Linked DNA regions of Flavivirga spongiicola. The main gene of each other region encodes a partner of the protein of the gene in region 2 in a complex. Links are inferred from orthologs where the notes say so. Each region holds a gene or a part of one and is shown on either strand. Other genes may lie near its edges.

Region 1 (6,211 bases), on a different replicon or contig from region 2:
GAAAAATAATTCATAAACTAAAATCTACGGTGTAACTTCGTATGAATGAAAAGAGATGAATTAGATTTGTTTCTTTAAAATATAAATAGCGGATTATATCTGACCTCTAAAATATTAACAATTAACAGATGAAAATCTATACAAAAACAGGTGACAAAGGTACCACGGCATTATTTGGAGGTACTCGTGTACCAAAACATCATATTCGTATTGAAAGTTACGGAACGATTGATGAACTAAATTCGCACTTAGGTTTAATTCGTGATCAAGAAATTAATCAAAAATACAAAGATTTATTAATTCATATTCAAGATAGGCTTTTTACTGTTGGGGCTATTTTAGCAACCGACCCTGAAAAAGCTATTTTAAAAAGCGGAAAAGAACGTTTAAATATTCCTAAAATTTCTTCTGAAGACATCGAACGTTTAGAAAAAGAAATAGATACAATGAATACTGAGCTTCCACCTATGACGCATTTTGTACTTCCTGGAGGCCACCAAACGGTGTCATTCTGTCACATAGCACGTTGTGTATGCCGTAGAGCAGAACGTTTAACTACGGCTCTTAATGATGTTGAGGGAATCGAACCTAATGCATTAATGTACTTAAACCGACTTTCTGACTATCTTTTTGTATTGGCACGAAAGTTGTCTTACGATTTACAAGCAAATGAGATTAAATGGATTCCCGAAAAAGAATCTTAATAAAAACGGCTTAAAAACATTAATAAAACAGTAATAATTTCACCTGTTTAGATTACAAATAGAGATACGTTCTTAAAATTAATGATTAAATAATTCATTTTTTTCTTGTCTGTTTAAACTAAAAAATTATTTTTGCAAAAAATTAAACACAATAGAAAATGTATTGGACATTAGAATTAGCATCTTATTTAAGTGATGCGCCTTGGCCAGCAACAAAAGACGAATTAATAGATTATGCTATTAGAACGGGGGCACCGTTAGAAGTTGTTGAAAATTTACAATCAATCGAAGATGAAGGTGATTCATACGATTCCATTGAAGAAATCTGGTCTGATTACCCAACTGATGAAGATTATCTCTGGAATGAAGACGAATATTAATATAAAGCATAAAGAATAGTTAAAAAGTCTCGATTTGAGGCTTTTTTTTTGTCTTAATCTTTATAAAACATCATAACAAAATGTATCTTTGAATGCTCTGTAAAAAGCAATTAAATAAAATATAACAAAGTTACTCTTGGAACTACCTCTGAGTAAAAATTAAAATATAAAAACATGAGTTTTTTAAATTCTGTACTTAAAGTATTTGTTGGTGACAAGTCAAAACAAGACGTAAAAGCCATCTACCCTATTCTAAATCAAGTCAAAACCTTTGAAGCTGCTTTAGAAGCCTTGTCCCATGACGAATTACGTGGCAAAACAGATGAGTTCAAAAGCAAAATTGCTGAAGCTACTAAAGGCATCAAAGAGCAAATGTCGAATCTTTTAGAAGAAGCAGAAAACACTGAAGACATAGACAGAAGAGAAGATATTTATCAAGATATTGATAAATTAAAAGATGATGCTTACAATGCTACTGAAGCGGTCTTAAACGATATCTTACCTGAAGCTTTTGCTGTCATTAAAGAAACTGCAAAACGTTTTGTAAATAATACAAGTATTTACGTTACTGCAAGCACTTTTGATAGAGAACTATCTGGAACAAAAGAGTATGTTGTTTTAGAAGATGATAAAGCAGTTTGGGCCAATTCTTGGGATGCCGCTGGGAAAGCTGTCACTTGGGACATGATTCATTACGATGTACAACTTATTGGAGGTATAGCTATGCATCAAGGTAAAATTGCTGAAATGCAAACTGGTGAAGGTAAAACCTTAGTAGCTACCCTTCCGGTATATTTAAATGCGCTTTCCGGAAAAGGCGTTCATTTAGTTACTGTAAATGATTACTTAGCAAAACGTGATAGCGCATGGATGGCTCCAATTTTTGAATTCCATGGCTTAAGTGTTGATTGTATTGATTACCATCAACCAAATTCCGATGCCAGAAAAAAAGCCTATAATGCCGATATTACTTATGGAACCAATAACGAATTTGGGTTCGATTATCTACGTGATAATATGGCACATTCGCCTGACGACTTAGTACAACGCCCACATAATTATGCGATTGTAGATGAGGTGGATTCAGTTTTAGTAGATGATGCTCGTACACCATTGATTATTTCCGGACCAATTCCTCAAGGAGAACGTCATGAATTTACAGAGTTAAAACCTAAAGTAGATGACATTGTAAGTGTACAGCGTAAATATTTAACTGGCGTTTTAGCAGAAGCTAAGAAATTAATTAAAGCAGGTGATACAAAAGAAGGCGGTTTCCAGTTACTTCGTGCCTATCGTGGTATTCCTAAAAACAAAGCACTTATTAAGTTTTTGAGTGAAGAAGGGGTAAAACTATTACTTCAAAAAACGGAGAATTTCTACATGCAAGACAACAACCGTGAAATGCCAAAGGTTGATGCTGAATTGTACTATGTTATTGAAGAAAAAAACAATCAAATTGAATTGACCGACAAAGGGATCGAATATCTCTCAGGAAAAGATAATCCAGACTTTTTTATCTTACCGGAAATAGGGCTTGAAGTCGCTAAAATTGAAAAACAAAATCTTTCTGCAGAAGAAGAAGCTAATTTAAAAGAAGACTTATTTAAAGATTTTGGCGTAAAATCAGAACGTATCCATACACTTAATCAACTTTTAAAAGCATACGCTTTATTCGAAAAAGACACGCAATATGTGGTCATGGAAAATAAAGTAATGATTGTGGATGAGCAAACAGGTCGTATTATGGACGGGCGTCGTTATAGTGACGGATTACACCAAGCAATTGAAGCCAAGGAAAATGTGAAAATTGAAGATGCTACCCAAACCTTTGCTACTGTAACACTTCAAAATTACTTTAGAATGTACCGAAAATTATCTGGTATGACCGGTACTGCAGTTACAGAGGCTGGTGAATTCTGGGAAATCTATAAATTAGATGTTGTTGAAATCCCTACCAACAGACCAATTGCCAGAGATGATAGAGAAGATTTAGTTTATAAAACAAAACGTGAAAAATATAATGCGGTTATTGATGATGTTACCAAACTATCTCAAGCTGGTCGTCCGGTTCTAATTGGTACGACTTCTGTAGAAATTAGTGAGTTACTTGGTAAAATGCTAAGTATTCGTAAAATATCTCATAATGTATTAAATGCAAAACAACATAAAAAAGAGGCAGATATTGTTGATCAAGCGGGTAAATCAGGGCAAGTAACTATCGCCACAAACATGGCAGGTCGTGGTACCGATATCAAATTATCTGATGAGGTTAAAGCTGCTGGTGGTTTAGCCATTGTTGGTACAGAACGTCACGATTCACGTCGTGTAGACAGACAGTTACGTGGTCGTGCCGGTCGTCAGGGAGACCCAGGAAGTTCACAGTTCTACGTATCCCTAGAAGATAACTTAATGCGTTTATTTGGTAGCGAACGTATTGCGAAAATGATGGATAAAATGGGACTCAAAGAAGGTGAAGTCATTCAGCATTCTATGATTTCTAAATCCATTGAACGTGCTCAGAAAAAAGTGGAGGAAAACAATTTTGGGGTTCGTAAGCGTTTATTAGAATATGATGATGTTATGAATGCACAACGTGAGGTCGTTTATAAACGTCGTCACCATGCTTTATTTGGAGAACGTCTTCGTGTAGATTTAGCAAATATGATTTTTGATACCTCAGAAGGTATTGCAGAAACGAACAAGGGTGCTAACGATTATAAAAATTTCGAATTTGAATTAATTCGTTATTTCTCAATGAATTCTCCAATTACTGAAGAAGAATTTGGTAAACTTTCCGCGCAAGAAATCACATCTAAAATATACAAAGCTGCTTTCGAGCATTACAGAGAAAAAATGAACCGCAATGCAGAAATTGCATTTCCGGTCATTAAAAATGTATATGAAACACAACGTGATAAATTCAAACGTATCGTCGTACCATTTACTGATGGTATTAAAAGTTTAAATGTTGTTACCGATCTTGAAAAAGCTTACCAAACTAACGGTAAACAATTAATTACCGATTTTGAAAAGAATATCACACTTGCCATTATAGATGATGCTTGGAAAACACATTTACGTAAAATGGATGAGTTAAAACAATCCGTACAATTGGCAGTACACGAACAAAAAGACCCATTACTTATCTATAAATTTGAGTCGTTTGAATTGTTTAAGGAGATGATAGATCAAGTAAATAAAGATGTTATTTCATTCTTATTTAAAGGCGAGTTACCTCAAGAAACGCAAAATACCATTCAAGAAGCAAGACAAACGCGTAGAAAAGAGAATTTAAAAACACAAAAGGACGAAATACCTAACCTGGATGAACGTTCTGCACAAAACAGAGCAGCTGGTAACACACAACGCCAGCAAGAAGTTGTAGAAACGATTGTTCGAGACAGGCCAAAAATTGGACGCAATGATCGTGTTACTATTAAACATGTTATGAATGGCGAAAACAAAACGCTTAAGTACAAACAAGCAGAGCCATTAATTGCCAAAGGTGATTGGGTTTTGGTTGAAGATTAAATCAAATTTCTGTAAAAACAGGAATCTAATAATATTAAAATCCTAACAGATTACTGTTGGGATTTTTTTATTGACCAAACCGTAACCAACAACTAACAACTAACAACTAACAACTAACAACTAACAACTAATTTACAACCTCCCCATACAAATCAAAATCTTCAGCTTCAGTAATTTTTACAGTAGTAAATTCTCCTGTTTTTAAATAGGTTTTAGTAGCGTCAATCAATACTTCGTTATCAACATCTGGTGAATCATATTCCGTACGTCCAATAAAATAGTTGCCCTCTTTTCTATCAATAACTACTTTAAAAGTTTTATCTATTTTCTCTTGATTGAGTTCCCATGAAATCTGCGATTGCACTTCCATAATCTGGTTAGCGCGTTCAATTTTTACATCTTCAGGAACATCATCTTCTAAATTATAAGCATGCGTATTTTCTTCATGGGAATATGTAAAGCAACCCAAGCGCTCAAAACGCATATCTGTAACCCATTGTTTTAATGTTTGAAAGTCTTCTTCTGTCTCACCAGGATATCCAACGATAAGCGTTGTTCTAATAGTCATATCAGGAACTGTAGCCCTAAATTCTTTAAGTAACTTGGTGGTTTTTTCTTTAGTGGTACCTCGGCGCATACTTTTTAAAATAGCATCTGAAATATGCTGCAACGGAATATCTAAATAATTACAAATTTTAGATTCCCGATTCATAACCTCTAAAACATCCATTGGAAAGCCTGTTGGAAATGCATAATGCAAGCGGATCCATTCTACACCTTCAACTTTTACTAAAGCTTCTAATAACTCTGCTAAATTTCTTTTTTTATATAAATCTAAACCATAATAGGTTAAATCTTGAGCTATTAAAATAAGTTCTTTAACACCTTTTGCTGCTAGTTTTTCAGCTTCTACAACAATGTCTTCAATGGGCGTACTTTTATGCTTTCCTCGCATGATAGGAATGGCACAAAAACTACAGGGCCTGTCGCAGCCTTCAGCAATCTTTAAATAAGCGTAATTCTTAGGTGTCGTTGTTAAACGCTCTCCTATGAGTTCGTGCTTATAATCGGCTCCTAAAGCCTTAAGTAAATGAGGTAGTTCTGTGGTGCCAAAATAGGCATCTACATTAGGAATTTCCTTTTGCAAGTCTGGTTTATACCGCTCACTTAAACACCCCGTAACGAAGACTTTATCCACGTCTCCTGCTTCCTTCTTTTGCATGAACTCTAAGATCGTATTCACACTTTCTTCCTTGGCATTATTAATAAATCCGCAGGTATTAATAACTACAATATTCCCCTCTTCTTCATGAACAACATCTTTGCCACTGGCTTTTAGTTGCCCCATTAACACTTCGCTATCGTAAACATTTTTACTACAGCCTAGGGTTACTACATTTATCTTATTCTTCTTAAGGGTTTTTGTGCGCATACAAATATTTATAAGGGCGCAAAGATACGGAATCATTTATGATAAATGATTCCTGACCTATGAATTGTCAAGAGTCCCTTTTAGGCTTGAATTTTAGATATTGAAGTGGTTTAAACTTTTTATAATTGACTACAAAATGTCCTTTTACCTCCACATTTTGTCTT
Region 2 (5,083 bases):
AAATTGGATTTAGCTTTAGGTTTTTCTCATAATATTGTTTTAAATATTGCTCCAGAAGTAAAAGTTGAAACAGTATCAGAAAAAGGAAAAAATCCAATAGTAAAGTTAACATCATTCGATAAACAACTTGTTGGTCAAGTAGCTGCGAAAATTCGTGGATTTAGAAGACCAGAGCCTTACAAAGGAAAAGGGATTAAGTTTGTTGGTGAAGTAATAAGAAGAAAAGCAGGTAAATCAGCTTAATAATTAAGTTATGGCATTAACAAAGAACGAAAGAAGACTAAGAATAAAAAACAGAATCCGTAAGGTTGTTTCTGGTACAGAAGCTAGACCAAGATTGGCTGTTTTTAGAAGTAATAAAGAAATTTACGCTCAAATTGTAGATGACGTAACTGGTAATACTATCAGTGCTGCATCTTCAAGAGATAAAGATATTAGTGCTGCGAAAGCAACTAAATCAGAAGTAGCTAAATTAGTAGGTAAGGCACTTGCTGAAAAAGCTTTAAAAGCTGGTATTGAAACTATCGCTTTTGATAGAGGAGGTTATTTATATCATGGTAGAGTAAAATCATTAGCTGAAGGAGCTAGAGAAGCAGGACTTAAATTCTAAGAAATTATGTTTCAAAAATATAAAAGTGCAGAGTTAGTAAAACCAGGTGGATTAGATCTTAAAGATCGTTTAGTTGGTGTACAAAGAGTTACAAAAGTAACTAAAGGTGGTAGAGCATTTGGTTTTTCGGCAATTGTAGTGGTTGGTGACGAAGCAGGTGTTGTAGGACAAGGTTTAGGTAAATCTAAAGACGTGGCCAGCGCCATAGCGAAAGCAGTTGAAGATGCTAAGAAAAACCTGGTTAGAATTCCTATTATAAAAGGAACTTTACCACATGAGCAAAAAGGTAAATACGGTGGAGCAAGAGTAAATATTATTCCTGCTGCTCCTGGTACAGGAGTTATTGCCGGAGGTGCTGTAAGAACAGTTCTTGAGGCTGTTGGTATACACGATGTATTATCAAAATCTCAGGGATCTTCTAACCCTCATAATGTAGTAAAAGCGACTTTTGATGCTTTATTACAATTAAGAGACGCCAATGCAATTGCTAGAGATAGAGGTATTTCACTTGAACAAGTTTTTAACGCTTAATAACATCAGAGATGGCAAAAATTAAAGTAAAAAAAGTTAAAAGCGCAATCAATCGTACGCAAAGACAAAAAAGAACTTTAGAAGCTCTTGGTCTTAAAAAGATTGGTCAGGTAAAAGAGCACGAAGCTACACCTAATATTTTGGGTATGGTTGCTAAAGTTTCACATTTGGTTTCTGTTGAAGAAACAAAATAATATAAAACTGAAAATGGATTTAAGTAATTTAAAACCTGCAGAAGGTTCAGTAAAAAATCAAGGTAAAAGAATAGGTAGAGGACAAGGTTCTGGAAAAGGTGGTACTGCTACACGTGGTCACAAAGGAGCTAAATCTCGTTCAGGTTATTCTAAAAAACTAGGATTTGAAGGAGGGCAAATGCCGCTTCAAAGACGTGTGCCTAAATTTGGCTTTACTAACATTAACCGTGTTGAATATCAAGGTATCAATTTAGATACGTTACAACAATTGGTTGATGATAAGAAAATAAAAGATACAGTAGATTTTGAAACTTTATTCTCAAATCGTTTAGCTGGAAAGAATGATCTGGTTAAGATTTTGGGTAGAGGAGAATTAAAAGCAAAATTAAAAGTATCTGCACATAAATTTACAGCTTCAGCAAAAGCAGCTATCGAAGCAGCTGGCGGAGAAGCAATAACATTATAAGACCATATTATAAGTATGAAGTTTATAGAATCGTTAAAAAATGTTTGGAAAATTGAGGAGCTAAGAAACAGAATCATAGTGACACTAGGTCTGTTATTAGTATACCGTTTTGGTACTCAGGTTACGTTGCCAGGTGTTGATGCCGCGCAATTAGCAGCCTTAGGAGACAAGACTAGTACAGGTTTATTAGGACTACTTAGCCAGTTTACTGGAGGAGCGTTTTCTAGAGCATCTGTATTTGCCTTAGGTATTATGCCTTACATTTCTGCTTCTATTGTAGTACAGTTAATGGGTATAGCTATTCCTTATTTGCAGAAATTGCAAAAAGAAGGCGCTAGTGGTCAAAAGAAAGTCAATCAAATTACACGTTGGCTAACCATTGCTATTTGTTTATTACAAGCACCAGGTTATTTAGCAAGTTTACCAAGTTTAGGTGTTCCACCAAGTGCCTTTTTATTAGGTACCGGTCCTTTATTTTATTTCTCATCTGTAAGTATTTTGGTTACAGGCTGTATTTTTGCCATGTGGTTAGGTGAAAAAATTACGGATAAGGGAATAGGAAATGGAATTTCATTATTGATCATGGTTGGTATTATTGCAACATTGCCTCAGTCTTTTATTCAAAATGCTGCAACTAGATTAGAAGGTAACAATGTGATGCTTATTCTTTTTGAATTGGTTATATGGTTTGTTATTATTTTGGTTACGATCATGCTTGTTATGGCGGTTAGGAAAATAGCAGTGCAATATGCAAGAAGAACTGCTTCTGGTGGTTATGAGAAAAGTGCTATGGCTGGTTCAAGACAATATATTCCATTAAAACTAAACGCTTCTGGTGTAATGCCTATAATATTTGCTCAAGCTATTATGTTTGTGCCTGGTATGATAGGAGGTACGGATTTATTAAAAGATTCATCTGTAGGTGCATGGTTAGTTACTAACCTTGGTCCAGCAAGTATGTTTGGTTTTTGGTATAACGTCGTATTCGCTTTATTAATAATCGTATTTACGTATTTTTATACAGCGATTACCGTACCAACGAATAAAATGGCAGACGATTTAAAACGTAGTGGTGGTTTTATTCCTGGTATTCGTCCAGGTTCTGAAACTTCAGAATATCTTGATAAAATAATGTCTCAAATAACCTTACCAGGATCTATATTTTTAGCACTTATAGCTGTGTTCCCAGCATTTATTGTTAAGCTTATGGATGTGCAACAAGGATGGGCATTGTTTTTTGGAGGAACCTCATTATTAATTATGGTTGGAGTTGCAATTGACACTATGCAACAAGTAAATTCATACTTGTTAAATAGACATTATGATGGCTTGATGAAAACCGGTAAAAATAGAAAAGCTAGCGCTTAATATATATACTATGGCAAAACAGGCAGCAATAGAACAAGACGGAACCATTATAGAAGCATTATCAAATGCTATGTTTCGTGTTGAATTAGAAAATGGTCACATTGTGACTGCACACATTTCTGGTAAAATGCGTATGCATTATATTAAATTATTACCAGGAGACAAAGTGAAATTAGAAATGAGTCCTTACGATTTAACAAAGGCTCGAATAACTTATAGATACTAATACGATGAAAGTAAGAGCATCACTTAAAAAGAGAAGTGCGGATTGTAAAATCGTACGAAGAAAAGGCAGACTTTACGTTATAAACAAAAAGAATCCTAGATTTAAACAAAGACAAGGGTAATTATGGCAAGAATTGCAGGTGTAGACATACCAAAAAACAAAAGAGGAGTAATCTCTTTAACTTATATCTATGGAATAGGTAGAAGTAGAGCAAAAGAAATTTTAGCAACGGCTAAGGTTGACGAAAGTACTAAAGTTCAAGATTGGAGCGATGACCAAATTAGTGGTATTCGTGAAGCTGTTGGATCTTTTACAATCGAAGGTGAATTACGTTCTGAAACACAATTAAACATTAAGCGATTAATGGATATTGGATGTTACAGAGGTATTCGTCACAGATCTGGTCTTCCATTAAGAGGACAACGTACTAAAAACAACTCCAGAACTAGAAAAGGTAGAAGAAAAACAGTTGCTAATAAGAAAAAAGCAACTAAATAATTAAAAGTCATTAGTATTTAGTCGTTGGATGGAATCTGTTTGAAATGTAAAAGTTTAGGATTCTAATACTAACAACTAACAACTAGAAACTAAAAAAATATGGCAAAAACAAGCACTAAAAAACGTAAAGTTATTGTTGACTCTGTTGGAGAAGCTCACGTTACAGCTTCTTTCAATAACATTATTATTTCGCTTACCAACAAAAAAGGAGATGTTATTTCATGGTCTTCTGCTGGTAAAATGGGATTTAGAGGTTCTAAGAAAAATACACCTTATGCTGCTCAATTGGCTGCCGAAGATGCTGCTGCTGTAGCTCAAGAAGCTGGTTTAAAGAAAGTAAAGGTTTATGTTAAAGGACCCGGAAATGGTAGAGAATCTGCTATTCGTTCTATTCATAATGCAGGAATTGAAGTAACAGAAATTATCGATGTTACTCCATTACCACATAATGGATGCCGTCCTCCAAAACGTAGAAGAGTTTAACAAATTACGATCTTAGATTTACGATTTTTAGATTGTTTTAAATCATAAATTGTGAATCAAGAATCGTCAATAAAATTAATATCATCTGATTACCAGATGGTATTAATTTTTTGCATAAATTTGCAAACTGAAAAATAATAACAAGTATCAACGAGAGATAAAAAAGATTATCGAAGGATAAGATTAAGACCTTAATTCATAATCACTCTCAAAAACAAATTTAAAATGGCAAGATATACTGGTCCTAAAACTAAAATCGCTCGTAAATTTGGCGAAGCAATATTTGGAGATGATAAGTCTTTTGAAAAAAGAAACTACCCTCCAGGTCAACACGGAAACAATAGAAGACGTGGAAAAAAATCTGAATACGCAATCCAATTAATGGAAAAGCAAAAAGCTAAATATACTTATGGTATTTTAGAGCGTCAATTTAGAGGTTTATTTAAGAAAGCAAGAGCAGCACAAGGTATTACTGGTGAAGTTTTATTACAATTATGTGAGTCTAGATTAGATAACGTAGTGTTTAGAATGGGAATCTCTCCTTCTAGAAGTGGTGCAAGACAATTAGTATCTCACAGACATATTACTGTAAATGGGGAATTAGTAAATATTCCTTCTTATCAATTAAAAGCTGGAGATGTTGTTGCTGTAAGAGAAAAATCAAAGTCGCTAGAGGCTATTGAAAGATCTTTATCAAACTCAAGTCA

What was found.
Region 1: the proteins of secY (region 2) and secA are in contact, whole or in part, in a crystal structure (PDB 3DIN), measured with the Thermotoga maritima proteins. The link is inferred for Flavivirga spongiicola from one-to-one orthologs. Residues at the interface, in WP_004081795.1 of Thermotoga maritima: Glu108, Gly109, Glu110, Glu111, Ala236, Glu237, Arg238, Arg239, Ile240, Thr241, Ile242, Gln243, Tyr244, Ala245, Arg246, Arg247, Val248, Thr249, Gly250, Arg251, Arg252, Val253, Tyr254, Gly256, Ala257, Ser258, Thr259, Tyr260, Leu261, Pro262; in WP_004082002.1 of Thermotoga maritima: Glu261, Ala262, Arg263, Lys300, Ala301, Arg302, Thr303, Ile304, Ile305, Leu323, Tyr324, Asp325, Pro326, Val329, Ser330, Tyr333, Ile336, Lys340, Phe345, Val349, Glu363, Phe364, Tyr374, Ser375, Gly376, Gly377, Glu393, Ile395, Thr482, Ser483.

The regions. Positions count from the first base shown.
Region 1 is NZ_JAUOEO010000002.1:547,958-554,168, reverse strand. The notes cover bases 875-4,815. They hold secA (preprotein translocase subunit SecA), read left to right. Parts: upstream 875-1,258; coding sequence 1,259-4,615; downstream 4,616-4,815. Other genes in these bases: rimO (30S ribosomal protein S12 methylthiotransferase RimO), read right to left, coding at 4,743-4,815; Q4Q47_RS22285 (DUF2795 domain-containing protein), read left to right, coding at 875-1,084. Outside these bases: Q4Q47_RS22295 (hypothetical protein), read left to right, coding at 1-9; Q4Q47_RS22290 (cob(I)yrinic acid a,c-diamide adenosyltransferase), read left to right, coding at 129-704; more of Q4Q47_RS22285, read left to right, coding at 863-874; more of rimO, read right to left, coding at 4,816-6,047. UniProt on the Escherichia coli protein: Required for protein export, interacts with the SecYEG preprotein conducting channel.
Region 2 is NZ_JAUOEO010000001.1:990,127-995,209, reverse strand. Bases 1,180-3,992 are described here. They hold secY (preprotein translocase subunit SecY), read left to right. Parts: upstream 1,180-1,816; coding sequence 1,817-3,169; downstream 3,170-3,992. Other genes in these bases: rpsM (30S ribosomal protein S13), read left to right, coding at 3,519-3,893; ykgO (type B 50S ribosomal protein L36), read left to right, coding at 3,400-3,516; infA (translation initiation factor IF-1), read left to right, coding at 3,180-3,395; rplO (50S ribosomal protein L15), read left to right, coding at 1,349-1,801; rpmD (50S ribosomal protein L30), read left to right, coding at 1,180-1,335. In the rest of the region: rplF (50S ribosomal protein L6), read left to right, coding at 1-243; rplR (50S ribosomal protein L18), read left to right, coding at 254-610; rpsE (30S ribosomal protein S5), read left to right, coding at 617-1,141; more of rpmD, read left to right, coding at 1,153-1,179; rpsK (30S ribosomal protein S11), read left to right, coding at 3,993-4,376; rpsD (30S ribosomal protein S4), read left to right, coding at 4,602-5,083. UniProt on the Escherichia coli protein: The central subunit of the protein translocation channel SecYEG. Consists of two halves formed by TMs 1-5 and 6-10.